DNA from 3 places in the Planococcus beijingensis genome. Region 1 is predicted to be linked to each of the others. Evidence: predicted binding sites of a transcription regulator. Region 1 holds the regulator's gene; each other region holds the start of a gene.
The links. The regulator LexA, encoded in region 1, represses DNA repair genes until DNA is damaged. The targets are predictions, from matches to a motif close to CGAACATATGTTCG.

Region 1 (10,177 bases):
GGCGAAATGAAATTGAGTGAGACAGCTTACCAATTCATCGCTGGAATCATTGAACACGCGAAAGGCTTTACAGCTGTAACAAACCCGCTTGTAAACTCGTACAAACGTCTTGTGCCAGGTTATGAAGCGCCTTGTTACATTGCATGGTCAGGCCAGAACCGTAGCCCGTTAGTGCGTATTCCAGCATCACGCGGTTTGTCTACACGTGTAGAAGTGCGTTCAGTCGATCCGGCAGCTAATCCATACTTAGCGATGGCTGTTCTTCTTGGCGCAGGCCTTGATGGAATCAGAAGAAAACTGACTCCACCAAATGCTGTAGACCGCAATATCTATGCAATGAACCAAAAAGAGCGTGAAGCAGTTGGGATCGAAGATCTTCCAAGCACACTTTACAACGCTTTGCAGGAATTGCAAAAAGATGAAGTAATGACAAAAGCATTGGGAAGCCACATTTTGAACAATTTCGTCGAAGCGAAAGAAATCGAATGGGATATGTTCCGCACAAGCGTCCACCCGTGGGAACGCGAGCAATACTTGAAGATGTACTAAAAATTACCTTAAGCCGTTGGTGCTGCAAAGCGCCAACGGCTTTTTTCTGTTTTCCGTCGAGTCCAGAAAGAGAAAATGAAAAAAAATAATGGAAATTGAAAACTAATAGAAACTTATTCGTGCGCTAAAGCGACTAATTGGCAATGACCTGGCAGACTGAGATATTAAAAAGTTTTTAAAAAAAGAAAGTTAATATTTGACTATGTTGCTGATTAGTAAAAGAGGAGGAATCATTATGTTCATTGTCTTATACGCAATTCTAATTTCTCTCTGGATCACGTCTTTAGTCGCTTTCGGAAAATCATACATCCGTTACCACAAAGAAGAACGTGCTTATGAAGAAAGCCACCGCGTCGATTCTTGATCAGCAGAATGCTTCACGGTTGAGAATTGAGTGATTCTCGTTGATGGTGGAATATCTGTGTGTGTTTCCTGTTAAAGGGATTCCGGCTTCAATTGCTCCTCAAATAATTGGCGAAGAATTTCAACGGAGTTTTTAAAAGAAGCAGGCCACAAGATTAAAGAACAGTATGCCGTTTGGAATTTAGTGAACAGGTCGGGTGTGATTCTTACTGTCTTGGAAGAAAGCGTGATAGAAATAGAGCCTAGGCTGATGGAAGTTAACGAGCAGGCTCTCTTCGATGGAATCATTAAAATAAGTGAACTGGAGCAAAGAACCTCGGATTTACTGAACTGTTTCGGTGATATTGAAAGAACCCTGCTGATTCGTCGTACAGACATCTATACTCTGCTCGAAAATGAATGGATAGGCATGGGTATTGAAGACCCCTTGAAACTGGCTAAACGGCCATTAGAAGATAAATTATTTAAACAATCAACATTGGAAAAGATACTGAAGAGACCGATAAATGAAATTTTTGTCGATTGGAGCTTCAAAGCCGATAAAGGTTATGCTGTTCTGACTCTGCAGAAAAAATAAACATGAAAACAGTTTCTCCTCGGAGATGCTGTTTTTTTATGTGCTGGCCAAGAAAGATTCCAGATGCAAGCGGATATCTCTTTGTCTTGCTGTTGCTTGAAAATATCCTGATTCTAACTAAACAGGCTTTGTGAAATTTATGATGAAAATATGCAGAGTATGCGAAGAATACCTTTTTATAGTTTACAGCCGGTCAATTAAGGTTATAATTAGTTGCAGCCTGAAAAGTTAATAACTCATACTGAATTTTTCTTTCTCTTGAAAGAAGAAAGATTCTGTGGGAGGCGATTAATTTGAGGAAAATCCAAGGACTTTCGAATCTTGTAGAATATTTGGAATCAGTGAATTATCCATTGGCTGCAGAGCAGATTACAGATTTAATGTCGAAAAGAAAGATTCCGCACCGCAAAGCATTCCAAGACACTGTGATCTTTAATTTAGAACACATTGACTGGTGGATTGCTGAGCAGCAGAAACGATGATTAATTGATGAACATGCTTGAGTAAAAGAAATAACCTTGTCGTCCGTTCTGCAAAGAACGAACTGCGAGGTTATTCTTTTTTGGTAACTTTATACACTTTTTTGTGTCTACTGTTATAATAGTCTAAAAACGGAGGGGGAATCGGCTATGCGCTTTTTAATGTCTATCATTGTTTTTTTAATCTTCTTTTCGTTTGCAGGCATTGGCACATATGTTATCGGACCCGATTTGTCGACCGACCGGCTGGTCGCCGAGGCGACAGAAGAGCTTCGGAACAACGGGCAAATGGAAAAAGTGGTGGAATATGTTGAAAGTGATCCACAAATGCTTGAATATGTAGAAGAAGCCAAAATTGCAGAGGAAGAGAGTATGCCTTTGCCATTTGAAACAACTGGAGATGCGGCGGGTACGGTCATCAAAAAGGTCGGCATTGCGGATCTGGCTAAAATGAAATCGGGAATTGAAGATGGCACGATGTCAGCAGACGAAGTGATTCAGAAGCTTGAAGAGGATTTGAATGAAGAAGAGCTGCTTGCCCTGAAAGTGATCGTATACAAGGAATTATACAAACAGCAATAATGAAGGATATATGCTAAACTGAGTCACGAAGATAAAGTAAAAGTTTAAAGGAGGCTATTGCATGAAACCGTTTCGCGTAGAGTTTTATTTTGATCAAGGCAATACCATCGTACACAATGTCCAGGCTGTAGATAAAGAATCGGCATTAAGCAAGATTCCTTCCAATGGCACTTATGAAATTTCAGATGAACAAACAGGCAATATTTATCGCATTACTATCAATTTAGTTAAATATATTATCGTCAGCGAACTGTAGAAGATTTTTTCTCGGCAAGCTGCACTTAAGGTGTTGCTTGCGCAACTCCTTTTTTTAAAAGATTTTTTGCATGACAATTCGATTGGGAGGCAAATGAATGGAATTCAGAGGATCGAGTGCTTACGAGGAAAAAGATTTTTTGAAGAACTTTCTGCAAAGAAGAAATCGGGCGGAGAGCCCTAATAACAGCATTGAAAAACCAATAATCTATGGGTTGCTTGGCAACTTTCAAAACCAGGAAATACTCGATTTAGGATGTGGAGATGCCTTATTCGGAAAAGAACTGTTGGAAGCAGGAGCGCATTATTATCATGGTGTAGAAGGGTCTGAAGAAATGATCGGCTTAGCGGCTGCAAATTTGGAGGGTGTCAATGCCGATCTGACATTGGCAATTATGGAGTCATTTGTCTTTCCTGAAAATACCTATGACATTGTCTCCTCTCGATTAGCCATCCATTATTTACTGGAAGTGGACGAACTATTCCGAAATGTATATGAATCCTTAAAAGCTGAGGGGAAATTTGTGTTTAGTGTGCAGCATCCACTGACGACCTCATCTTTTTCAAGTAAAATGTCAGGAGAAAAAAGAAGCAACTGGCTGGTGGACGATTACTTTAAAGAAGGGGAACGGCACGAACCGTGGATCGATAAAATTGTCGTCAAGCATCACCGGACCATTGAAAGCTATTTTACTTCTTTGACAAACGCGGGATTTAGCGTAACGAATGTTCGGGAAGGGAAGCCCGAACGTCAATATTTCAGTTCTGATGAAGAGTATAGTAGGAGAATGAGAATTCCTGTAATTTTAGCTTTCAGCTGTCATAAACGCTAAATCGAAATTGTTTACATAATATAAATATCCATTAAAAAAAACCGGGGATTTCCCCGGTTTTTTTTAATGGATTTGGCGGTAAACGCCTACAACTTTACCAAGAATTGATACTTGGTCTACAATGATCGGATCCATTGATGAATTTTCAGGCTGAAGACGGAAATAATTTTCTTCTCGGAAGAAGCGTTTGACTGTTGCTTCATCCTCAGTCGTCATTGCGACAACAATGTCCCCATTATCCGCGGTCTGCTGCTGCTTAACCACTACATAATCTCCGTTCAAAATTCCGGCTTCGATCATACTTTCACCCATGATCTCCAGCATGAAGATGTGATCATCTTCAGTGCCATAACTTTGCGGAAGCGGGAAATACTCTTCCACGTTCTCAATTGCTGTAATAGGAACACCGGCAGTTACTTTACCGATCAAAGGAACATGCAGTACCGGACTTTTATCGATTAACGCTTCATCAGTGCTTATTACTTCAATGGCTCTCGGCTTAGTGGGATCCCGTCTGATCAAGCCTTTGCTTTCAAGACGCGCTAAATGTCCATGTACAGTCGAACTGGATGCAAGACCGACTGCCTCACCGATTTCGCGTACGGATGGCGGATAGCCTTTCAGCCGAACTTCCTCTTTTATAAATGACAGAATGTCTTCCTGGCGTTTGGATACTTTTTTCAACAGTTTCACCTCATTTGAGTAATTCTACTTGATTTCTACCAATAGTATACCAACTCGGGCATTGAAATGCAAACATAGGTTCGAATTTTATTCTTGACAAAAACACCTGTTCGCATTAATATGAGAACATACATTCCGAACACAAATTATTAGGAGGCGGTTCAAATGACATTCATTCGACAAAATTCTTATCTTATCGCATTTTTCTCATTAATTGTGGTATTTACTTTTTACGCCATACTGTCCCATAATACAAACAGTACATCAATGAGCCAAGTTGAAATAGAAGAAGGCGATACGCTTTGGACTTTAGCTGAATCTTTCAGTGGCGCGACTCCCCATCATGAATGGATAGAGGAGATTATGAAAGAAAACAACCTTTCTACTCCAAAAATCATTGCAGGACAATCCCTTAAGATTCCAAGCGACCAATTGAAATTTGCTCCTGATGAGACCATTAAATTTGCAGGTGATGCTGAATGAAGAAAAATGCATTAATTTATTGCCGTGTCAGCACGACCAAAGATACGCAGGAATCCTCCCTTGAGAGACAGGAAGAAGAACTGATGAAATTCGCGTTTGAACAATCTTATAAAGTGGATGGTGTATACACCGATCAGCACAGTGGATACGAAATGGATCGTGACGGTCTGCTTGAAATGCTTAATTGCATTAAGGGAGACAAAATCGATGCCGTTTTTATTCAGGATGAAACGCGTTTGGGCAGAGGGCACGCACGTATTGCTCTTTTGCATGTCATGAAGAAATATGGCGTGGAAGTTTATACCTTATCGGATATGGGGCCAATAGCCCTTAATGATATGGATGACATGGTGCTTGAAATTCTGGCAATCGTTGAAGAATATCAGCGCAAAATACATAATGCCAAAATCAAGCGGGGCATGAAACGCGCTGTGGAAAATGGCTATAAACCGGAAAAAAATCTAAAAGGCAAAGGCAATCCTGATGGGCGTGAACGCTTGGATCTGCCTATCGATCAAATTGTCAGCCTGAAAACTAATGGGCTGACTTTCAGTGAAATTGCTGTAACCTTGCAAGGATTCGGCTACCAAGCGAGCAAGGCGACGGTTCATCGGCGATATAAGGAATACGAAAAGCTGATGAAAGACTAAAACATTGCAGAAACCTTACTTTTTTTGTACCATATGAAAAGAAGAAAGGTGGATGTCTATGTTATCACCAGACAAATTAACTAGAATTAATGAACTATCACGTAAATCGAAAACGACTGGATTATCCAAAGAAGAAGCAAAAGAACAATCTTCTTTGCGCCAGGAATATTTGCAAACGTTCCGTAAAACGATGCGTGGAACAATTGAAAATGTAAAAGTAATTGACCCGAATGGGAACGACGTAACGCCAGAAAAGGTCAAAAATATTCGAGAGAATAAGTATTTGAATTAAATACTTATTCTCTTTTTCATTGTATTCTTTTCTATTGTTGACTAAACTAGAAAGGGATTATATTTTTGTTTGAGAGAGGATGTTACTATGTCAACCCACGCAGATCAACTTGCAGTGACAACAATTCGTACACTTTCCATCGATGCAATCGAAAAAGCAAATTCTGGTCATCCAGGATTGCCAATGGGCGCAGCTCCAATGGCATATACTTTGTGGACTAAGCATATGAACCACAATCCAAAAAATCCGGATTGGTTTAACCGTGACCGTTTTGTGTTATCCGCTGGACATGGTTCCATGCTTCTATACAGTTTGCTTCATTTAAGCGGCTATGGTTTAGAAATGGATGAAATCAAAAACTTCCGTCAATGGGATTCAAAAACACCTGGACATCCCGAATATGGCCACACTACAGGCGTTGAAGCAACGACCGGTCCACTAGGACAGGGAATTGGTATGGCCGTCGGTATGGCAATGGCTGAGCGTCATTTAGCGGCTACTTACAATAAAGAAGGAATGAATATCGTCGATCACAACACTTTCGCTTTATGCGGTGATGGAGATTTGATGGAAGGCGTTGCCGGAGAAGCTATTTCTCTTGCGGGCCACTTGAAATTAAACAAATTGGTTGTTCTATATGATAGCAACGACATTTCGTTGGACGGTCCACTTGGCAAGAGTTTCTCTGAAAATGTTCAAAAACGTTTTGAATCATACGGCTGGAACTATTTGCGCGTAGACGATGGCAATGTATTGGACGACTTATCAGAAAAAATCGCACAAGCCAAAGAATCTTCAGACAAACCGACATTAATCGAAGTCAAAACCGTTATCGGTTACGGAGCTCCGAACAAATCAGGTAAAGCAGATGCACACGGCGCGCCGCTTGGTGAAGATGAAATGAAATTGGTTAAAGAATACTACGAGTGGACTTTCGAGCAAGATTTCCATGTGCCGGAGGAAGTATATGAAACTTTCCAACAGGCAACTGAAGAGCTTGGGGCAAAAGCTGAGTCACAATGGAACGAATTGTATTCACAATACGAATCAGCACATCCGGAATTGGCGGAACAATTGCAGATGGCGATCCGTGGTGATCTTCCAGAGAACTTTGATGCAGAGTTCCCGACATATGAATTCGGTAAGAAACAAGCAACTCGTTCTTCTTCAGGAGATATGATCAATGCAATCGCTAAAACAGTTCCTTCCTTCTTCGGAGGCAGTGCTGACCTTGCTGGATCCAACAAAACGAACATCAAAGGCGCTGGCGATTTTGACGCTGAACATCCTGAAGGACGCAATATCTGGTTTGGTGTGCGTGAATTTGCAATGGGTGCAGCCTTAAACGGTATGGCTCTTCATGGCGGACTTCATGTCTTCGGCGGAACGTTCTTCGTCTTCAGTGATTATGTCCGTCCAGCAATCCGTCTGGCTGCATTAATGGGGCTTCCTGTCACTTATGTCTTCACACATGATAGCGTAGCTGTAGGCGAAGATGGCCCAACACATGAACCGGTTGAACATTTGGCTTCTCTTCGTGCAATGCCGAACTTGAGCGTTGTTCGTCCCGCTGATGCTAACGAAACAAAAGCGGCATGGCGTTTGGCGTTGACGGCGAAAACTACACCGACTTTATTGGTTCTTTCTCGTCAGGACTTGCCAATTTTGGAAAATAGCGCAGAACTTGCAGAAGCTGGCGTGGAGAAGGGTGCATACGTTGTGTCCCCTGCTGAAAATCCACAAGCGCTATTGCTTGCGACTGGATCGGAAGTTAGCTTGGCTGTAGCTGCACAAAAGCAATTGGCTGAAGAAGGAATTGCAGTTTCTGTCGTTTCAATGCCATCATGGGATCGTTTTGAAAAACAGGATAAAGAATACAAGCAATCCGTCATTCCAAGAACTGTCAAGAAACGCCTGGCTATTGAAGTCGGTACTTCATTCGGTTGGGATCGCTATACAGGCGACGAAGGCGATATTCTTGCAATCGACCGTTTCGGTGCAAGTGCACCGGGAGATCGCATCATGGAAGAGTTCGGCTTCACAGCTGACAATGTTGCAAACAAAGTGAAAAACTTAATCAACGAAAACTAATATGGAAGGGCTGTCCCAAAAGGTCATGAAAAATGACTTTTAGTGGGCAGCCCCTTTTCTATTTGATGAGCAGTAAAAAAGGTGATGTTTCGTTTATCCCGCTTTAACGGGCAATAAGATCTCCCGCTTTTCGATCTGTAAGGGGGAGAGACCCCTACTGATTGAAGTTTCACTTTATCCCGCTTTAACGGGCAGTATGGTCTCCTGCTTTGACAAGCAGGAGATCCACTGACCGTAAAAGTCCGATTGGTTCAACTAACAATCAGTAAGGGGGGGAGACCCCTACTGTTTGAAGTTTCACTTTATCCCGCTTTAACGGGCAGTAAGATCTCCCGCTTTTCGATCAGTAAGGGGGTGAAGACCCCTACTGATTGAAGTTTCACTTTATTATTTTCCTCCTTATGGTCACAATTCCTTTTTTATAGTATAATCCATTGTGGTGCACTACTTATTTACGCAACACGAAGGAGGTAACAAGAATGGATACATGGATCTGGATCGTAATCGTTATCGTGGCTTTACTCGCAGGTGTTGCACTTGGATTCTTTATCGCACGTCGATATATGATGAAATATTTGCAAGATAACCCACCAATCAATGAAGAAATGCTGCGAATCATGATGATGCAAATGGGACAAAAACCGTCTCAGAAAAAAATCAATCAAATGATGACTCAAATGAATAAAGCGTCAACCAAACCTAGCAAAACTGCTAAAAAATAAAAAGTACTCTTCGGAGTGCTTTTTTTATTTTGTTCGAATCTGCTATTAGAATTTCGGATTTCGGGTATTGAGCCAGTAAGATGCCAATTTTTGATGGCGGCTTGTATGCAGAAATCAAAGGAGGAATTCAGGATGGCGGAAAATGAAGAACTGCTGTTTTATTTACCGGTCATTGAAGAAGATGCCAAGGAAGCAGGGAAGTTTCATCTTGAAAGCAATCAATTGAAAAAGGCTTTTCCCGTCTCATTGGATAAGATCGATGATTTGGTGAAAGATATGACAGATTATAGCTTAGATACAATCGAACTCCACGTTACCGGTATTGTAAAAAGTGGACCGATTACGGAATTGTTCATTGGCGCTGAAGGGCAGGCAGGCATGAAGTTGGTCCTCAACAAAAAGAAGAAACCATAATAAAAAGCACTCCGCGGAGTGCTTTTGTCATTTTACGATAGACACGGCCGAATTTGCTGAGATAGTGTGTAGGTCCTGTTGTTTAGGCGTCAGTAAATCATACTTCATCAGGAAATTTGCAACTGCCTCTTCGTATTGATCAGGGTTGCTGTTGAAAGATTGCGCATGTGCGCCTTCTTCAAACATTTTCAATTGTTTTGGTCCTTCTTTTAATGCATAAAGTTCCTCGCTCATTTTCGCCAGGACAAAATCATCATGAATACTGTGTATGAAGAGCACAGGTTTTTTTATATTGGCTACTGTTTCCCTCGGAGAAACAGTAGAAATGGAATAGCCATCACGCATTTTCATGAACAAACTGGCGAGTCGCAGAGCCAAAGTTGTGCGCAGGGGTGTCGTGGTTTTCATGACATGCAGAATCTGTTCATAAATGTCGGAATAAGCGCAATCAGAGATATAGAAATCTGCGGTGTCTTCCATACCGGCGTAAAGCAAAGTTGTAGCAGCCCCCATGGATTCACCGTGGATGCCATAAAAAAGCTCATCACCAACATGCAGTTTTAATGCAGCTACGACAGCTTTCAAATCGATTTTTTCAAAATGTCCGAAACTGGTTGTTTTTCCTCCGGAATCTCCATGGCGCCGATGGTCATAAACCACCGAATTAAACCCTAAACGCTCAAACATCCGTGCGTACTTAAAAGAATTGACTTTCGTTTCGGTCACGCCATGGCAAATGATGACATAGCGATTAGTATCGTGAGGTTCGAGAAAAATAGCTTTTATCGGGTAGCCATTCTCGGATTCGATCCATTGCTCGCTTTTAGGGACATTGGCATACCAGACTTCATCATAGCGTTTAGCGCTCGTTTCCCTTTCTAGAATCAGCTTTTCATCTTTTTTCTTTACATACATCAGCCGGTTGCTGGCGATAAATCCCGCAACTGTAGCTGTTGCTGTAAGGACGCTTGATATAATGGCGGAAGTCCAAAGCAATCTTTTTTTCATGGCATAAGCTCCTTAAGGTTGGTTTTTATATAAGGTATACATGCCTGTGGCAACTGGATTGGTTACGTGGGGCTCGATTTTTTCGATGGCTTGATATAAAAGATTCTCATCAATTCCTGTATTGATGCCCATCCGGTGGAGCATATTGACGACATCCTCTGTGGCGACATTTCCGGTTGCGCCTGGTGCGAATGG
Region 2 (9,276 bases), on a different contig from region 1:
ATCCATGCGGTCGCCCGCAACTTTAACGGTGTTGGACGAAACCACCCCGCCAAATGAAATGATTCCCACTTCTGTAGTACCGCCGCCAATATCTACAATAACGCTCGCTACCGGTTCGCTGATTGGAAGTTCCGCGCCTATTGCAGCAGCTACAGTTTCTTCAATTAAGTGAACGGTTTTGGCGCCGCTCTGTTTCACTGCGTCGTGGATAGCACGGCGCTCAACTTTAGTGGCACCGGAAGGGGTACAGACCATCACATTGGGTTTGCGATAAGCACTTCCAAGTTGTTTGGCCGCTCTTTGCATGACCGCTTTCAGCAGATCAAGAGTGGCATCAGAGTCGGCGATGACGCCGTCTTTCAATGGGCGGATCACCAGGATGGAATCAGGTGCTTTGCCAAGCATAGCTTTCGCTTCAGTGCCGATCGCCAGCACCGCACGAGTCCTTGCATCCAAGGCGACAACAGAAGGTTCATTGACGATAATGCCTTTTGTTTTTGTGTAAACGAGTATATTTGCAGTTCCTAAATCGATACCAATATCTATTGCAGAAAACATACGTGAATTCCTCCTATGAATAAAGACGCTAACTAGTTCGGATTTTACCATTACGAGCTGTGGAGTGGAAGAGCAGAAGGGACCTAAAGAGCATGGAAATTAGATAGAACACGTACATTTGATAGTGCTTTTAGTGTGAGGAACATAAAAACCGACTTCAGAGAAGAAGCCGGTTTTTATCGCTCAGTATTTTTTTTCAGGCGTTGGATCTACGTGCTCTGCATCGTGCGTGTGAAGCTCTTTTCCAAGGAAATGGAGAAGTGTAAAGAAAAACATGAAAATTACGGCCATGAAGCCGAGTACGACAGTAATGTCATAAAACATAATGATAACTCCTCTCTAAACTGTAATTATCAATATTAAGTATACATGATTCTGGTCTAAAAAATAAGTGTCGAATTATCGAGACTTAGAAAGCCCAGTTGCCACCGCGGAAAATCGGTTCGCGGCTGCCATCTTCCAGGATACCATCAATGTCCATTTCAGACGAGCCTACCATGAAATCGACATGGGTAATACTTTGGTTTAGGCCGTTTTTCAATAGTTCTTCCTGAGACATGGTTTTGCCGCCTTCGATACAGAAAGCATAAGCGCTGCCGATAGCAAAATGGTTGGAGGCATTTTCGTCGAACAACGTGTTGTAGAATAAAATATTTGAATCGGAAATTGGCGATTGATGTGGAACTAATGCAACTTCACCAAGGAAATGAGAACCTTCATCAGTAGCAACCAATTGCTTCAGGACATCTTCGCCATGTGCAGCTGTTACATCAACGATTTTTCCATTTTCGAATGTTACTTTAAAGTCATCAATAATATTGCCGCCATAGCTTAGGGGCTTTGTACTGGAAACATAGCCATTTACGCCTGTTTTATGCGGTACAGTAAAGACTTCTTCGGTTGGCATATTCGCCATGAAAGAATCGCCTTTTTCGTTGATTGAGCCGGCTCCACACCATAAATGTCCTTCTGGAAGAGCAACTTCCAAGTCGGTTTTTGGTGACGTATAGTGAAGTTTTGCGTATTTTTTGCCGTTCAGATAATCGACTTTGGTGTGCAGCAAGCGGTCATGTTCTGTCCAAGCCTCAATCGGTTGATCAAGATCAGCACGTACAGCTTTGAAAATAGCATCCCAAAGTTTGTCGATTTGTTGGTCAGCCGGTACTTCTGGAAACACTTTAGCTGCCCATTTTTCAGAAGGGGCTGCGATAACGGTCCAGCTGATTTTATCAGATTGAACATATTGGCGGTATTTGCTTAATGCCTGTCCAGTTGCTTTTTGTGAAGCAGCAATGCGCTTTGAGTCAATGCCAGTCAATAGGTCAGGGCTTTGAGACACCACGCTGATGAAAGCAGCGCCTTGCTCTGCCAATTGCTCGCGTTCCTGTACTTTCCATGCTGGGAAATCAGAGAACGAATCTTCCGGCGCTAATTCAAAGCGCAGGCGAGAGATCGTATCGTCGTTCCAGTCTACAAAAACTTGTTTCGCTCCGATTTCATAGGCCTTTTGGGTAATTAAACGGACCAAGGGTGCTGCATCAATGGAAGCGGCGATATACAGCGGCTGTCCGGGTTGAATATTTACTCCTACTTTTACCGCCAGTTCAGCATAGCGGGATAATTTTTCATTAAAAGATGTCAAATAAATCTCTCCTCTCATCTCTTTCTATAGTAGCAATTTTCTGTAACTGCCTGCAATGATTTATAACGATATGCGAAATATATTTTACTTGCATTTTGTGTTATAAAAGTTTATGATTTAAACAAATGTTTGAGTGGGGGTGTGATTATGAATCAGAAAGAAGTGGAAGTGCTGGAATTGATCCGGCGCAACCCGTATCTATCTCAACAGGAAATGGCAGAACGCCTAAACATGTCCAGGCCATCACTGGCCAATTTCATTTCCAATCTCATGCGTCAAGGGAAAATCTTAGGCCGTGCTTACGTACTGCCCGAAGAACAGACGGTCATTTGCATCGGCGGGGCAAATGTCGATAGAAAATTCCTGATGGAACGTCCCGCGCAGATGGGAACATCCAATCCGGCTTCCGTTTCCGGCAGCGTCGGTGGAGTAGCCAGAAACGTCGCCGAAAATTTGGGGCGCCTCGGCCATTCAGTCAAGCTATTGTCGATTGTGGGCAATGATCCGGAATGGAACTTAATCGAAACCGCTTCCAGCCAATTCATGTCGACTGAAATGACAAAAGCAGTCGACGGATTGTCAACTGGAACCTATACAGCGATTTTGGAACCGGACGGCGAAATGCTGCTGGCGATGGCGGATATGAAAATCTATGACTCTCTGACGCCAAGCTATATTGCTAAAAATGACAGTGTTTTATTATCATCTGCCTTTCTGGTGATCGATTTGAATTGTCCAGTGGAAACGGTGGAATATGTTCGCCAGTTAGCCTTCATCAATAACATTCCACTGGCAGTCATTCCGGTTTCAGCTCCAAAAATGGACAGGCTCGGAACAGATTTGGCCGGCATCAGCTGGCTGATTCTTAACCGCGATGAAGCAAGCAGGCATTTGCAGATGTCCATCATTTCCATGGAGGATTGGCATCAGGCTGTTGAACAGCTGCTGAATCAAGGTGCGGAAGCAGTTGTCATCACCGGTGGAAAAGAAGGAGCCGTAGCTGGAAATGCAGACGGCATCACACATTACCAGGCGATGCAAGTCGACCAGGTCATTGATGTGACCGGTGCAGGAGATGCATTTTCCAGCGCCATTGTCCACAGTGTAATGAATGGGAAGGAATTTGAATCCGTCATCCATTCAGGGATGGTGAATGCGGCAAAAACGCTCGAAAGCAATGCGACTGTAAGACGAGAATTGACAGCAGTACAACTACAAAAAGAACTGGAGGAATTACAATGACATCAATGATTTCTTATTCAACTGAAGTACAGCAAGCAATGGAGGACAAAAAGCCGATCGTGGCACTCGAATCGACGATCATTTCACACGGTATGCCTTATCCCCAGAACGTGGAAACGGCACGCGTGGTAGAACAGATTATCCGTGATAATGGTGCAGTTCCTGCAACAATCGCCATTATGGACGGCAAAATCAAAATCGGTTTGTCTGATGAAGAACTGGAAGTGCTTGGCAATAGCCCAGGCGTTTCAAAAGTATCAAGAAGAGATATCGGCCAATTGATCGCCACGAAAAAAATCGGTGCTACAACTGTCGCTGCAACGATGATTTGTGCAGAACTTGCAGGCATCCGTGTTTTCGCAACAGGCGGCATAGGTGGGGTGCACAGAGGCGCTGAGACGACCATGGACATCTCAGCTGACTTGGAAGAACTTTCGAACACAGGAGTGGCTGTTGTTTGTGCAGGCGCAAAATCCATTTTGGATATCGGCTTGACGTTGGAATACCTGGAAACAAAAGGGGTTCCAGTCATCGGCTATCAAACGGACGATATGCCAGCATTCTACACACGCTCAAGCGGCTTTGATCTGACATTCCGCAGTGATGATGCTGCTGAACTGGCTGAAGTGCTGAAAGCAAAATGGGATCTGGGCATTACAGGCGGAGCGGTGATCGCCAACCCAATTCCAGCTGAACATGCATTGGAAGACTCATTCATCAATGGCATCATCACTCAAGCCATGACGGAAGCGAATGAAAATGGCATTTCCGGAAAAGAAGTCACGCCTTTCCTATTAGGGAAAGTCAAAGAATTGACGGAAGGCAAGAGTTTGGTCGCGAATATCGAACTGGTCAAGCATAATGCAAAAGTCGGAGCAGAGCTTGCTGTCGCTTACAATAAACTTTAAGAATAAATTGTGAAAAGAAGTCCATTCGTGGACTTCTTTTTTTATTGGGACGGTTTATTGGGTTTTCACAATCCTAAAGGTAGGGTAAGGAGAATCAAGGGGATGAAGCAGATGAAAACTGATGTATTCATCGGCGGGGGTGGAATCGGTGGATTGACACTTGCACTGAAGCTGGTGCAGCGTGGAATCGATGTGGTTCTCGCCGAACGGATGGCTGTAAAAGCACCTACCTATAAAGGGGAACTGCTGCAGCCGAAAAGTATGCAGATATTCGACGGCCTTGGAATATATAAGAAAATATGTGATCGCTCTAATGAAATTAAAGTTTTGGACATGCTGGAACTTTCAAGTTCTCTGCAAGTAAAGGACCAAGCGTTTATGGATTATAGCGTGTTGCCCGGCAAGTACAGTGCGGCTTATATGATGCACCATGAGGAATTGAAGTCTGTTATTTTAAAAGCTGCCTGTGAATATGAAAACTTTCATTATCTCAAAGGAACGGCCTGCAAAGGATACGGAGAAAATACCGCGTTGCTTCAAAAAGGAACCGAAAAGTTTGAAGTGGAGGCGGAATTTTTCTTTGGTGCTGAAGGGCGTTCGTCAGTCACTAGGAAAGCCATGGAAATTGAAGTGAAACAGACCACCTACAATCATCATTTTCTGACAGTAACGTTTCCGCGTGCTGAAAATTTTACAGACGGTCAAATCATTTCTACATACAACCGTTTTCTGGGGCTTTTCCCGCTGCCTGATAACCAGGTGCGAAGTGTTTACTTGATACCGCCAGGCGATTATAAAGAACTCAAGGAAAAGCCAATCAGCCATTTCCATAAATTGTACACGGATTTAGCGCCTGCGGTAGATGGTTATGTCCAGCAATTGACGGATTGGAAGAAAATCCAGTTGATGATTCCGGTAATGTATCATGCGGATTCATATGTGAAAGGCAATAAAGCTATCATCGGTGACGCTAGCCATGCTGTCCATCCAATGGCCGGAGAAGGCATGAATATGGCTATACAAGATGCGGATATACTAGGCGAATTAACCGCAGATATGTTCAAAGAAGAAAAAAAAGACGAAAGCAATTTAAAGTGGTACGAAACCGTCCGCTATAAGCGTGCAGACCATGTGATCCAACTCAGCCACTTGGCAGCTTTGGCCTATTCTTTTCCATTTAAACCGGTCAGCTACATCCGCCAACGGACTTTCGAGCGCATGGAAGAAGACCCAATTCTTCATTTTAAGCAAATGTTGAATGTTTCGGGCCTTGGGATGTGGAAAGAAAACGTTCGAGATCGTTTCATACAAGGAGGCATCATGCCCGTCCGCATGAAAGATTTAACAAAAGACACGAAAGAATTAAAGTATTATACACCAGAAGAAGATTACCCATGGAAAGCGGAGGGACTCAGATGATCGATGTCATGAAGATGTTTAAAGCAAGAATGTACATGAAACGAAATGAACCTTTTTTATATAGTTGGCATGCATACGTCGGATATGAGCTGGATTTGTTTAAAGCCTTCGATCGCCCTATGTCCCAATATGATGTAGCCGATGCGCTGCAATTGGACGAAGATTTATTGAACCAGTGGGTGAATGTTGGCGTCTCGATCGGCCATCTCAAAGAAGCCGGCAGAAATCGATATAAAACCTGGAATGCATGGAAGCTGCCGAAACCGAAAGGCAATAATTCCTCGGGTGTTCTGCTGAAGGAAATGATGGAGTTGCATATCCCGACCTTGCTGAATTACCCAGAGATGATGCGCAAGCAGGAACGCCTTCATTTTGATGAAGAAAAACATGCTCCGACTGTAGCTGAAACAAGCAGGTTGCTGGAAGTATTGGCTCTGCCGAAAATGTCCAGACGCCTGAAAGGCCAAAATATCGACTCGGTGCTGGATATTGGCTGTGGAGAAGGCGGATACATCAAAAAGCTTGCAGAACGTTTTCCCGACACCCACTTCACTGGAATTGAAATCAGTCCGTCTGTAACGGAAGTAGCGAAAGCCTTGACGAAAGAAAATAATAACATTTCTATTGAAAATGCCGATCTATGGGATTACAAACCAACAGAGCAGCAAGGCATGGTTATGATGAACAATGTCATCCACTATATCGATCTCGGAAAGCGCCAGGACCTTTTTACTGAACTGGCCAGCTGGATCAAAGACCAAGGTATTCTGTCAGTTGTGACACCTATCGCTGGAGACAGCGACAGCCCACCATTTGCCAATGTTTTCAATAGTTTTTTCTCATCTTTCGACAACCTCTACCGATTGCCGACGCGCGAAGAAATGGCAGAATGGGGAGAACAGGCAGGACTCGAATTGCTTAGCATCCAAACCGTCATAAAAGAAGGCGGCTGGTACATTGTGCAGTATGAAAAGAAAAGCTGAGGCGACCGTTATGCTCCGACAGACATAAGATGAACTTCCGAAGCGGCGTTTTTTTGCCGCACAGGAAGGGCAGCTTATGATCCGAGGAGCAGGTCGCCGAAGCTGGACAATAAAAAAAGCTGAGGAAGCCGTAAAGGTTCGACAGGCATAAGACAGACCGGCGAAGCGACGTGTTTATGTCGCACAGCCGGGTTGGCTTATGTCCCGAGAACCTGGCTTCCGAAGCAGGACAAAAAGAAAAGCTGAGGCGACCGTTATGCTCCGACAGACATAAGATGAACTTCCGAAGCGGCGTTTTTTGCCGCATAGGAAGGGCAGTTTATGATCCGAGGAGCAGGTCGCCGAAGCTGGACAAAGAGAAAAGCTAAGGCGTCTGTCCAGTCTCTACAAGCGCTGGAGGACTTGAAGGTAATGGCGTTCTTTGCCATTAGCAGCAAGTCCGAAGCGACTCGAGAGACTAGACGCCCAAGTTGGACAAGAAAAAATGAAATGATCGTATTGCTCCTATAAGCGATTACAGCAACATAAAAAAAGGCCCTGAAGGATTTTTTCCTTCAAGGCCTTTTTGTGCTTGCTTATTTGCGTAAAGAACCAAGTTCGGTTGCGATTGCCTGCATTTCACTCGTGCTGAACTTTTCGCGGTTCGCGACCATTTCGTAAAGTTCATGCAAATCTTCGTATTGGGAAGCGTTGAAGTGTTCGGCTTTCATTGCATCCACATTGACCATACGCAATTTTGATTTTATTTCTTCAATCATAAAGCTGACGTTTTCTGGTGACGGTTTTGATAAGTCCATGATAAGCTCCTGCCTTTCGGGTGGTTATGCTTAATCATTTCATTATTCAAAAGCAATGTCAATTGCCAGTTTGTCCAGCGGCTTTTTCTTCCTTGATTTTAGCAATGATGCGCTTGGTTTCATAGACGATAACGCCTGATAGACCAAGAAGTCCGATCAAGTTAGGGAAGGCCATTAAGCCGTTCATCACATCAGAGAAAGTCCAAACGACATCAAGTGAAACGGTTGCGCCGACGAAAACCATCAAAACGAAAGCGATGCGGTAAACGATCAGCAATGCCGGGTTCTTGAATAAATACTGGAAACATTTCTCTCCATAGTAAGACCAGCCGATGATGGTAGAAGAAGCAAAGAAAATCAATCCGATGGCTACTACAATTGGGCCAGCTCCTCCAAGGAACTGTTCAAAAGCTGCAGTTGTAAGAGCCGCACCTTCAAGAGATTTATCTGTATAAAGGCCAGACATGACAATTGTGACACCGGTAATCGAACAGATGATGATGGTGTCAAAAAGTACTTGTGTCATGGAAACCAATGCCTGGCGTCCTGGAAGATCCGTGATTGCAGCAGCAGCAGCAATCGGCGCCGACCCAAGTCCCGCTTCGTTGGAGAATACGCCTCGTGCTACACCATATCGGATAGCCGCACCAATGGCACCGCCAACAGCAGCTTCACCGGTAAATGCCGCACTGAAGATCGTAGCAAAAGCACCTGGAATCAGTTCCATGTTTAAAATCATAATAATTATTCCTGCGATTATGTAGAATAACGCCATAAAAGGAACGAAGAACGAAGTGACGCGGCCGATGCTCTTAATTCCACCTAGCAGAACCAAAGCGGTGAAAATTGTTAAAATGATTCCGGTAATCCATGTTGGAACACTGAATGTATCGCGGACAACTGAAGCAACTGAGTTCGATTGTGTCCCGTTGCCGATTCCGAAAGCCGCAATGGCACCAAAGATGGCGAATAAAACGGCCAACCACTTTTGTTTCAAGCCATGCTCAAGGTAATACATCGGTCCGCCAGCCATCTGGCCTTTAGCGTCGACAACACGGTATTTGACTGCCAATACAGCCTCTCCGTATTTGGTGGCCATTCCGAAAAATGCAGAAAACCACATCCAGAAGACAGCACCCGGTCCACCAAGGATGACCGCTGTTGCGACACCGACGATATTACCGGTACCTACGGTTGCAGCCATGGCGGTTGATAATGCTTGGAAATGGCTGATATCCCCTTTAGAGGTCGTATCCGAATTTTTGGTGAAAACCAATTTCAAAGCATAAGGCAATAATCGGACTTGGAGAACACCAAGACGAACCGTTAAGAAAATTCCTGTACCTACTAATAAAATCAATAAAGGTGGTCCCCATACGTAACCGCTGATAGTGCCCAATAGTTCTTCGAACTGTGCCATTATTTTTCCCCCTTTTTCAATATCCTTTTCTGTCTATTAAACCTCCTGTAAACATAATATTCCGAAAGTTTTTCGATATAGTCAAGTTATTTTTAAAAAATATATACTGTACAAGTGTTTAGGTTTTCAAAGATTAGGGAAAATTCCTAACAGATGTGAAAAACATATTTTATTGGGAGGAATTTAGGATGAGCCAAAACAAATTGATGACAGGTTTATTAGTAGGCGCGGCAGTGGGGATTATTGTCTCACTATTGGACCGCAATACAAGAGATGACGTTATACAGAAATCGAAAAAAGCAACAAA
Region 3 (10,177 bases), on a different contig from region 1:
CAAAGCGAGTTCCCCGGTGAAATCGCCCGGCTCCAGAATCCGGATCAATTGCTCTTTGCCGTTTTCCGACAGACGGTAAACTTTCACTTTTCCTTGATGGACTATATACAAGGAATCCGAGGCATCGCCAACACTGTGCAGCAACTCCCCTTTCTTTAAGGAGATGGAACGCGTCGTTTTGGCGACTTCCTCCATTTCTTCGTCTTGAAGATGATTAAAGATCGGAACTATGGAAACACATAATTGATGTGCTCCCTTGTTTCCTTCTGTATGCTGGCATGCTTCCTGATACTTCATACTTTCCCTCCTAGTTAGGCAACTTTCCTTGAATATACAGAATACCCCAGTTTCACAATAAGTTCTTCGATTTGTTGATCTGAAATTTGTAATTCATCAAACTCAACTCTTACTTTTCCGGAATGGAACAGTACTATGCCATCCTTTACACCAGCCTGTTTCCCCAAAGTATTCTCAATTTTTTTGATGCAGGACGGACAACTGAATGGCTCCATTTGAAATACCGCTTTTCTCATATTGCTCTCCTCCTTATATTTTTCTTCATTATAAGGGGTGCTTGTTTTTTTAACCTTGATGACCATCAAGGATGATAGTAGTTTAGAGAACTTAACCCTTAAAAGAATTAAAAAATAAAATTTAGTGAATAATACAAAAGAAGATGTAGTCTATTAGATTGATATAGCGATTTGAGACATATATAAAACACCTCTTTAGACTGCTTGCCCTTAAACTCTTTTGGCGCCAGGTAGCCTAATTTTTCTAGGATCCGGTCTTCGTTATAGTAACGCATGTACTCATCTACTTTCTCCACGACCTGGATATTGTGCATCGAATTGAATTTGACGTATTGAAATTCCTCCGATTTGATATTGGAATGGAATGATTCAATGACCGCATTGTCCCAACAGTTTCTACGCCGCGACATATTGCTGATCAGGTGGCTCTTCTTGACCAACTCCTGGTACGCAAATGAGGTATACACATTTCCCTGATTGGCGTGGATGATCACGTCTTCCGAATTCCCATGCATCTCCGGCGCCTCCTTAAAGGTATCAATGACCAGCGGCGTCTGTTGGTGGTCCGCGACAATTTCATTATTGAACAGGTCCATGATCGTCGACAGGTACATCGTCGAACTTCCATTCTGGATATACGTAATATCCGTCACCCATTTCTGGTTCGGCGCAGATGCCGTGAAATTGCGTTGCAGAAGATTCGGCGCTATGATGACAAATTCACCTTGTGATTTCCATTTCAGTTTCGGTTCGATCCGGCATTGTAAATGATGCTTTTGCATGATGGCTTGAACCGTATTGGGATGCCGGTCCAGCTTGAAATCTTCGTTTAATAACTTCTTGGTTTTCCGATGGCCAAAACGATACTTCTTTTTCAGCTCCTTTTTCATTTCCATATACTTTTTAAGATGTTATTCTCCATTTTCAAATGTACATTTTGACGATCTTTCTTCTCGTCTTCACTCGCAAATTCCGGCCCATGTCCAAACGAATATTGCTTGCCGATCGGTTGGTCGAACCGGTGTATTTCATTTTCACGATACCATTTCATCCAGGTCTTGATCTGTGATTTGTTTTTAATCCCGTGTTTCTTCATAATCTCTTCATTTGTCATCTGACCGTTTAGTTTGTCTTTTACAATGGCCCATTTCGTCTCCCTTGAATATACGTTTCTGCCCATGCAAAAACACCTCCGATTTCAGTACTTGTGGTAAATGTACCATTGCGGAGGTGTTTTATATTGCCCCATTTAATTATGTTAATCTACCCTATTGTATGATGGTTTAATGGTTTAGAAAGACTATATTTCTGCAACGCGTTTTATTTCCTCCTATTCTTCGTCTTCTTCCCCTTCTAAAGCATTATTTCCCAGATAAGCCTGCAGCATCCAGATGTTTTTATCGAGACTGGCTTTGTATCCGGTCAGCATATCCACCGTCACATCGTCTTTCTCTTTCACCGCAAGATGGATGGATTTGACTGTGACATCCCGAATGACCCGGTAATCATTCACTAATATGCCAAGCATATCTACGGAAGTAAGCGGCTCGGTATAAGGTTCTTCACTGATAAAGGCGTGCTCCAAATACTCGCCCAGCGTTGAATAGGGTTTCTTGCCAATGGCAATCAAGCGTTCTCCGAAAGCATCATAGTATTTGTTGGCTTCTTCATAAAGCTCATTGAATTTCTCATGCAACGGGAAGAATTCCGGTCCTTTCAGGTACCAATGGAATTGGTGAAGTTTCACGAATAAGACGTTTTGATTCGCGATTAAATGATTGACCATAAAGGCTGCAGTTGCATGATGGTGTTCGTGGTTAGTATGTTCAGTCATGATAAGATTCCTCCTAATGTTTTTGGGTTTAACACTGAATTTTTTACTGAATAGCTGTAGAAAAGAAAGGGAGAAAGTAGCAGGTTTCTCCCCTCTGTTGATTTTTATCTATAGTTTACGCATGAGCTGGTTTTAATTCTTGTCTCCGCTGCATTTCTTTCCGGTTAAAGCCCATCAGCCGCATTGCGTTCAGGATGACAATCAGGACGCTCGCTTCATGGATGAACATACCGGATGCCAGGTGAACGGAGCCCATCAGGACACCGACGAGCAGAACAGCGACAATGCCGACTGCGAAGAACGTGTTTTGCTTCATGTTGCGGATGGTCGCTTTGGACAGAGAGTAAGCGTGTGAGAATTGCATCAGCTTATCGGCCATCAAGACGACATCCGCGGTTTCCATCGAAATATCCGTGCCGCCTTCGCCCATCGCGAGTCCGATATCTGCTGTGGCGATCGCCGGTGCATCGTTGACGCCGTCTCCTGCCATTGCCACGACATGGCCCTGCTGTTTCAGTTGTTTCACGAACGCCACTTTGTCTTCCGGCAGCAGTTCGGCATGGAATTCATCTAGCCCCAGTTTAGTGGCTACTAGCTCCGCAGTGTGCTGGTTGTCTCCTGTCAGCATGACGATTTTTTTGACGCCATTTTTTCTCATCTGAGCAAGTGCAGGCGCTGCGTCTTCACGGATCTGGTCGGCAATCGAGAAGATGCCAGCGACTTCTCCGTCCACCGCCGCGAAGATCGCTGTGTTTCCGGCTTTCTCGCGATTTACCGCATACGCTTCCACTTCCGCCGGGATGGCGATATTTTCTGCGTTCATGAGCTTGCGGTTCCCGATGGCCAAAATTCGACCTTCCACTGTAGCCGTCAGACCGTTGCCTTTGATCACATCGACGGCTTCCGGTTCCTGGTCGAGTGCCATGTCACGACTCTTCGCTTCTTTGACGATTGTTTGGCCAAGATGATGTTCAGACACCGTTTCCGCCTGCGCTACCAATCGAAGCAAATCCTGTTCTTCGTACGAATTGAAGACCTCGATATCCGTCACTTCTGGTTTCCCTTTAGTCAATGTACCGGTTTTATCGAAGACCAGTGTATCGACTTTTGAGAAGCGGTCCATCACTTCGCCGCCTTTGACCAGTACGCCATTTTTCGCGCCATTGCCGATGCCCGCAACACTGGATACCGGTGCACCGATGATCAATGCCCCGGGACAAGCGATGACGAGGAACGTAATAGCAAGATGAAGATCTCTCGTAAGGGCATAAACCAGTACCGAAAGTACGACAACTGCAGGTGTATAGATATTCGCGAATTTATTCAGGAATTTTTCTGTTTTTGATTTTGATTCCTGCGCTTCTTCCACCAGTTCAATGATTTTCGCGAATGTTGTATCATCTCCAACCTTTTCAGCAATTATTTCAAGATAGCCAGTGTCCATGATAGTACTGCTGAAGACGCTGTCTCCCAATTTTTTAGAAGCGGGAACGGATTCACCTGTGATAGCCGCTTCGTTCAATGAAGCCTGTCCTGCGACAATTTTGCCGTCCACCGGCACTTTCCCGCCGGTCCGGATGATAACGCGGTCCCCTTCGACCACTTCTTCCACCGGCACAGTCACACTGACACCGTCACGGATGATGGTCGCTTCCTGCGGGGCCATATCCACTAAGCTTTTCAATGAAGATCGTGTTTTTTCCAGTGTGCGGGCTTCCAGATAATCCCCGAACAGGAACAGAAATGTGACGACTGCCGATTCCACGTATTCCCCGATAAAAAGGGCACCGATGACAGCGATTGTTACCAGCATCTCAATACTGAACGCTTTCATCATTAACGCCTGGAACGCTTTCATCGCAATCGGAATCCCGGCAATGACCGTTGCGACGATCAATGTGAACTGCCGCAGGTCATGATAGCCCATAAAGTTCAGGACCAGCGCCAGGACCAGTAAGAAACCGGCTAAAAAGGTGATGCTTTTTTTGTGTTTATGAATGAATCCAATCATTTTTGTTCAACTCCTCTTTCTTTCGGCTGTTATTTTCTCTACACCCTTATCTTAAGTGGTTTCAAAACAGAATAACTTGACCTTCATCAAGGATTGAAGTTTTTTACATTTTCTTTTTCTGTTTGTTTTCTTTCCTTTCCTCCATTTCTATAACTACCGTAAGACTTATTCCGTTCAAAAGATTGATGGGTGTCAAGGAATTACATAGATAGACGTATTATACTTAAGATAGAAAAAACAAAGGAGAGATTAACATGACCACAGTTAAATTCCAATTAGAACCACTCACTTGCCCTTCCTGCATCAAAAAAATTGAAGGAAAATTAGGAAAAATGGATGGCGTTGAAGAAGTGAAAGTGCTTTTCAACTCCAGTAAAGTAAAAGCAGTCTATGACGAGGACAAAGTTGCTCCTGAAGAACTGAAAACAGTCATTGAGAAACTGGGTTATCCAGTAGTCGCATAACAACGGCTGTTGAAGACATCTTCAGATTTCATGGAAATATAAAAAATAAGAACTTCCTTTGTTGAAGGAAGCTCTTATTTTTGTATTTGGCAAACATATTAAAAATTTATTTGCTGAATATTACATATTTATTAGACCTTAAGGCAATTCGCTGTTAAAAACCGTTCGTAAAAGTACACTTTTACGAACTGAAAGGGCCCAAGTCCATTGAATTATCTTGTTCTTCATCTACTCTGAGTGCAGCATTTCTTCATTTCTGCCTATTTGGAACAAAACTGAACTTGGCTCCTTTCGCTCCACACGAATAAGCGCCGTTTCAATCAAGCAACCAGACGCTCACCAACTCATCCATCGGCAATCGGTGTATACCAGAAGGATCTTGGTAGATGATGGAACGGCTACGCCCATCCAACTCTTGGATAATACCGAGATGGTAATGAAACTTTTTTTCTTTCCACGATTTCAATTTCACCTGGCATTTTCGTTGAGTGGCCAATACAAGCTCTTCCTGTAATAGCTGAAGGTCAGTTTCATTTAATTCCGGTTCTGCATCGTGTTGGTCCTCTTCGTACCAAGCACGTATCATTTCAACGTGTTCTGTCAACATCATTCCTTGCCACTTGATCACTCCCCGATCTTTGATTGTGCCTTGTACTTTCAAGTGTTTGTTCACTTTCATGTTGACCACCTCCTAAGTATAATAAGAACATATGTTCTTATTATACCGCTAAAGTCCATTGAATAATCCATTGAAGAAAATAAAAAAGCCCCTCATCCGAAGAAAGATGAGGGGCTCAACTGATTAAGTTCTTTCATTTTTCGATTAAAATTGATTCTATCGTTTTTGTGTATCAGTCTCTTCTAGTTTAAACGGTCTCTTCTTTTTATAAATTAGGCATTTAACTACCGAAGAAAAAGCCGGTCCACTGACTTTCTTTTTTAAAAAACTCGTTTGACATTCGAGTGTTCCTATCAGCTCCTAGCAGAGCATCAATAGCTATATTTCCCTTTTTTCGCTGGTTTTTTTCGGATATGTTTCGTCTTTTGTAAGTAATTGGTTCGGAGCAGCTTGTGCAACGGATCTTGTGGTTTGCTTTGAATGGTGTAGGACACAAAAGCGGCATCAATCAGCGGTAGATTTCGCGCTTCTCGCTCTTCGTTTAGTTGCAAAGCAACTTTTTGAATACTACCCGTATAGGCATACAATTTAATGATTTCCTTCTTTAGCGTGTTTGCATGATACACTTCGGCAAGTGACACATAGTCCTGTAAATATTCAATCTCCTCTTTCGCGCGGCTGATGGTTGGTAGATGCTTCATGTCGTTCCCCATTCTCCCAAAATCGGTTTTTTCTTAGTATAGCGGAAGCCTTTCAAAAGAAGTAGTTGAGAACTGAATTTTCTTGCTATTTATCGATGAAATAAGGAAAGAATAATGAGCTATCACCTCTTTTTTAATTTCTTTCTATTGATTTCCAATCGTTTCGATTCGTAAGGTATTTTTCGTTGACGGCTGCCCCAACTGACTTTTTTTCAATCATGCTAAATTCATCGATGGACAAACTTCTCTTGGCAGACTCATCAGCTCATCTGGAACGCTCGATTTCTTCTTTGCCTGGCGCCTTGGCCTTGTGCTGCATTTCTTTCGCTATCTCCGGTGAATTAACATCAACCTCGGCGCCCAAGGTTTTAGCAGCCCCTTTTATTAAAGCGAGTTCCTCGGCATCAAACTGATTTTCCTTTAGGAGGTTTTGAATCGGCTCCTTTAGCGTGTCTCCAAGGTTATAGCGGGTGTCATCTCCTCTAACGAGTTTCCCGAAATCAAGAACGTCTTCTTTCGTCAACGTGTTTTGTTCCTTCATGATGATCAAATCCCCAATTTCTTCTTTAACAATTAAGTCATGCAGATCCATTTTCAAGTCCGTCGTCGGAATATCATATTCATATTTAGCGGTAGGATTGAACGTGTAAGTTCTAATATCTGGACGGATTTCATCGTCCTTTTCGATTGTAATAAAATCGCCCAATGAATTCAGTTTAGCGGAATGATAATAGGCATCCTCAATATCCATTCCTTCATCCGTCATGCGAATCAATTCCTCTGGTGAAGCGCTATAAATATCAACATCAACCAATTCGTGGTTTGATGCGAGTCCATATGCCCACATTGTCAGTTCGTGTTCTTTTCCGGTTACACTGTTGGTCATCACGAATTTCCCGACATCGTCAACATCTTTCCTCCCGTCAATCATCTCTCCAGAAGTAATTTTAAGTGAATGGCTTCGTTCGATTGCTTTTTCTTGTGTCATGTTTTTCCTCACCTTTCGATTTCGAATGTTGTTTTGGGAAGCTTCTTGCTCTTGTCTGCTGCAGGAGTCTCTTCTTTGTGGATCGCCGTCCTCAAGCGGGCGGCGAATGACTGGATGTAGGCATCATCTTGCTTCAACAATTCGTCGTGGTAGCCGGTTTCCAATATGGCGAATGTCTCCTTGTCCACTAGCTGTTCCTTCTCCAATTGATGGAGCGGGTGAATGTACTCGCCTTTTTCGTATTGGGAACTGATGACGAGCGTAAGGCCGGTGTCTTGGGGAATGGCTACCGTATAGGCTGTGCGCTCTTGGTCGTATTGATCAAAGTCGAGGTTATTCACTTCTCCGAATGGCTTAAACTGGCTGCTGACGCCGTGGATGAACATCGCCGGTTCGTCGTTGGCCAATTCGTTTCCGGCAGAAGCTTCATGCGCTTTTAACGCCTGGTCCGTAAGGTTGTGCGACAGGTCATCCGCTTTGCTTTGCTGCATCTCCATTTCTTTTACCTGGTCAAAATGCGAATCGATTTCATCAATAAACTCGCTGGCCGTGCTTTGGACTTCCTTCAGCAGCCGCTCCTTCTCCTTTAATTCAGCCCCCTGTGTCCAGTTGGCCAAATAGGAAAGCGTGAAGTCTTCTGTATCGATGCCGTACCGATTGGCGACCACATAGGAAACCATTTCCGCCTGGAATTCCTTTTCATTCGTCGTCAGCTCCTTGGATCGTTCCGGCGTGTGCATCTTGGCGTGTGCCAGTTCATGGATCAGGACCGAAACGTTTTCAAATTCCGTATTCCGCGGATTCAACGCAATGATTTTTTCACTCGGAGCCGCAGCTCCTTTGGCCGTCCCGAGTTCGAATGGCGCCTCGTCGACAATGGTGAAATCCAATTTACCGGCGACTTTGTTCAACGCGGCCATCATTTCCCTGCTGCTTTCCAACGTGCCATCCCGGTGGTACTTCCCGAAGATTTCGGAGACGGACAGATTCAATTCACGCGCATTCGTCTGCGTGTATTCAAACACATGGCCAATCTTGAAGAACGTTTTCTTGGTTGTATCCAGCTGTTTTTTATCAATCAATTCACGGTCCTGTTTACTGGCGGAAGAGACCGGCACGTCAATGCCGTTCTTCTTATAAAACTGGACCGGCGTCGGAACAAGTATCTTGATGCCCTTCTCGCCCTTCTGGACAGCCGCTCCTTTGCTTTTCCAAAAATGAAAGGAGCCCACTGCCTCGGCTCCCATGAATTGCTTATCGATCAATGCCATATTGCGCTGTGAGTAGTTGTGGAAGTTGGCCATGAACGCCAGGTGCTCCCGCATCGCCTTTTCAGAAACAAAGTACGATTCAATCTGCTGATCCATGCCGGTTGTCAGCTCTTCGATTTCCTTCATCTTCTCTTCCGGAGTTTTCTTTTTCCCTTTAAACGCCATTCAATCCCTCACCTTTCCATTTCCATTGCTTTCTTCGGCTCCTTTTGTTTTACCGGAGTCTTCGCTTCCACCAAATCAATGTTCCAGTCTTTGTTCTTCGGCTTGTCGATTTCAAAGCTTGTTAGGTAATTGGACCAGCGCTCCACGAATTGTTCGCCGGCTGCATCGTTGTCGACTGCAAAGATGACCTGCTCCACTGCCGTTCCGCGCTCCTTGCAGTCCTTAATCAAGTCCCGAATGCCGGCGGTTGCGGATTGGTCTTTGAGCCCGGACATGGACAGCAGACGGATGTTTTCGGGCCGTTTCAACTCGAAATAACTGAGTGCGTCAATCGGGCTTTCGAACAGCGCAATTTTGTTCGGCGTGCCGATGTCCAGCCGGAATCCGCCGTCTTCTTTGCTGTTTGCCAGGATCTGTTTGAAAGAGCCGCGCTTGTTTGCCATCTTCACGGTGCCTTGCCGATCTCCTCCGACGATCTTGCCGGCAGAATCTTTCCATTTAAAAATTCCGTTCTTTAATTTGTCCTCGGCCAGCAAATCGTTCCGAATCAAAGCAGCGACGATTTTCGGTTCCAGTTTCCGTTCCTCGGTTAGATACCTCGAAATGTTTTCCTGTTTCGGAACTTCTTGATGGAGCGGGTATGCGAATTCTTTTGATGTGTGCCGCTCTGATTCTCTAGAAAAAGTCTTGGAAGAGTTTTGCGCGTTTACATCTCGGACTGCATCCTGAAATGTCATATCGTGATACTCACGGGCAAAGCTGATGGCCCCATAGCCGCCTTTGCTTCGGCTGTTCCAGTACCAATGCCCGCTGTCTTTAATAACCAGGGAATCGTGTTCCGGATGTCGGTAGTAATGTCCCTGCCGCTCCAAGGTCTCACCTTTCGCGTGCAAATAATCCAGTACATGAACGTCATTGGCTTTTTGAACTTCTTCTTTGTCCACTCGATCACCCACCCCAATCACTCCTTTTGATTACTAGAAAAAAGATCACTCTTCTTCAAATTCTTCAGCCGCTCCCAGCAGTTCGGCTAACTCCATTTCTGGAAACTCTTCACGCACAGCTGATTCATCCATGTTCAAAATCAGTTCGTTTGTATCGGAATCGACCGGCACCAGAAAGACATTTTCCGTCACCATTTGGAACAGTACTTCGCGGTCCGTTTCCTTCAATTCAATTTCAATGTCTTCACCGTTTACCGAAACCAATACACTTTCTTCTCCGACTTCTTTGATTAAACCTAATGTGTAGTTGTGGCTAAATACGGCCATTGTCATCCGCTCCCTTTTCTATTGATTGTCTTTCCGCTGTTTCTGTTCAGTGATCCGTGACTCAATCAACTCATCGACCTGCTTCAAGAACGGAGGCGCGTTCATGTCCGTCGTCATGATATGTTCGATGTTCTGGAGCTGCAGAAGCCCCTGGACCAGCTCGATGAGTTTCTGTGTGTTGCGATCGGTGTTGTTGGTGCCTAAACGAATCTTGTTTACTTCTTTTGCAACGCCTGCTTCAATCATTTCTTGAACAGAGTTCGTTACGTTATGCGAGATGGCTTGCGACATTAAATGCATATTCGCTTTTTCAGAAGTAA

Region 2: the regulator LexA is predicted to act here: its motif matches at 2,319-2,332, upstream of IRE19_RS17330 (carbohydrate kinase).
Region 3: the regulator LexA is predicted to act here: its motif matches at 5,546-5,559, upstream of IRE19_RS16820 (YolD-like family protein).

Annotation. Positions count from the first base shown of each region.
Region 1 covers NZ_JADHDZ010000001.1:955,445-965,621, forward strand. The annotation lists gene glnA (type I glutamate--ammonia ligase) at 1-549, shown strand, start outside; gene IRE19_RS18480 (hypothetical protein) at 785-913, shown strand; gene IRE19_RS04475 (hypothetical protein) at 1,163-1,489, shown strand; gene IRE19_RS04480 (hypothetical protein) at 1,783-1,971, shown strand; gene IRE19_RS04485 (hypothetical protein) at 2,119-2,550, shown strand; gene IRE19_RS04490 (hypothetical protein) at 2,612-2,806, shown strand; gene IRE19_RS04495 (class I SAM-dependent DNA methyltransferase) at 2,904-3,638, shown strand; gene lexA (transcriptional repressor LexA) at 3,702-4,322, opposite strand; gene yneA (cell division suppressor protein YneA) at 4,488-4,805, shown strand; gene IRE19_RS04510 (YneB family resolvase-like protein) at 4,802-5,455, shown strand; gene IRE19_RS04515 (DUF896 domain-containing protein) at 5,514-5,747, shown strand; gene tkt (transketolase) at 5,835-7,838, shown strand; gene IRE19_RS04525 (YneF family protein) at 8,318-8,560, shown strand; gene IRE19_RS04530 (hypothetical protein) at 8,693-8,974, shown strand; gene IRE19_RS04535 (alpha/beta hydrolase) at 9,002-9,982, opposite strand; gene IRE19_RS04540 (hydroxymethylglutaryl-CoA lyase) at 9,995-10,177, opposite strand, start outside.
Region 2 covers NZ_JADHDZ010000010.1:28,561-37,836, reverse strand. The annotation lists gene mreBH (rod-share determining protein MreBH) at 1-558, opposite strand, end outside; gene IRE19_RS17340 (hypothetical protein) at 742-882, opposite strand; gene IRE19_RS17335 (aminopeptidase) at 968-2,200, opposite strand; gene IRE19_RS17330 (carbohydrate kinase) at 2,348-3,442, shown strand; gene IRE19_RS17325 (pseudouridine-5'-phosphate glycosidase) at 3,439-4,350, shown strand; gene IRE19_RS17320 (FAD-dependent oxidoreductase) at 4,462-5,769, shown strand; gene IRE19_RS17315 (class I SAM-dependent methyltransferase) at 5,766-6,752, shown strand; gene IRE19_RS17310 (DUF1128 domain-containing protein) at 7,328-7,549, opposite strand; gene IRE19_RS17305 (alanine/glycine:cation symporter family protein) at 7,608-8,969, opposite strand; gene IRE19_RS17300 (YtxH domain-containing protein) at 9,158-9,276, shown strand, end outside.
Region 3 covers NZ_JADHDZ010000009.1:33,613-43,789, forward strand. The annotation lists gene IRE19_RS16790 (Crp/Fnr family transcriptional regulator) at 1-297, opposite strand, end outside; gene IRE19_RS16795 (heavy-metal-associated domain-containing protein) at 312-533, opposite strand; partial or broken gene IRE19_RS16800 (IS3 family transposase) at 731-1,713, opposite strand; gene IRE19_RS16805 (Dps family protein) at 1,864-2,367, opposite strand; gene IRE19_RS16810 (heavy metal translocating P-type ATPase) at 2,483-4,378, opposite strand; gene IRE19_RS16815 (heavy-metal-associated domain-containing protein) at 4,633-4,842, shown strand; gene IRE19_RS16820 (YolD-like family protein) at 5,159-5,521, opposite strand; gene IRE19_RS16825 (hypothetical protein) at 5,833-6,162, opposite strand; gene IRE19_RS16830 (hypothetical protein) at 6,428-7,150, opposite strand; gene IRE19_RS16835 (ArdC-like ssDNA-binding domain-containing protein) at 7,159-8,586, opposite strand; gene IRE19_RS16840 (DUF3991 domain-containing protein) at 8,595-9,542, opposite strand; gene IRE19_RS16845 (hypothetical protein) at 9,576-9,857, opposite strand; gene IRE19_RS16850 (hypothetical protein) at 9,876-10,177, opposite strand, start outside.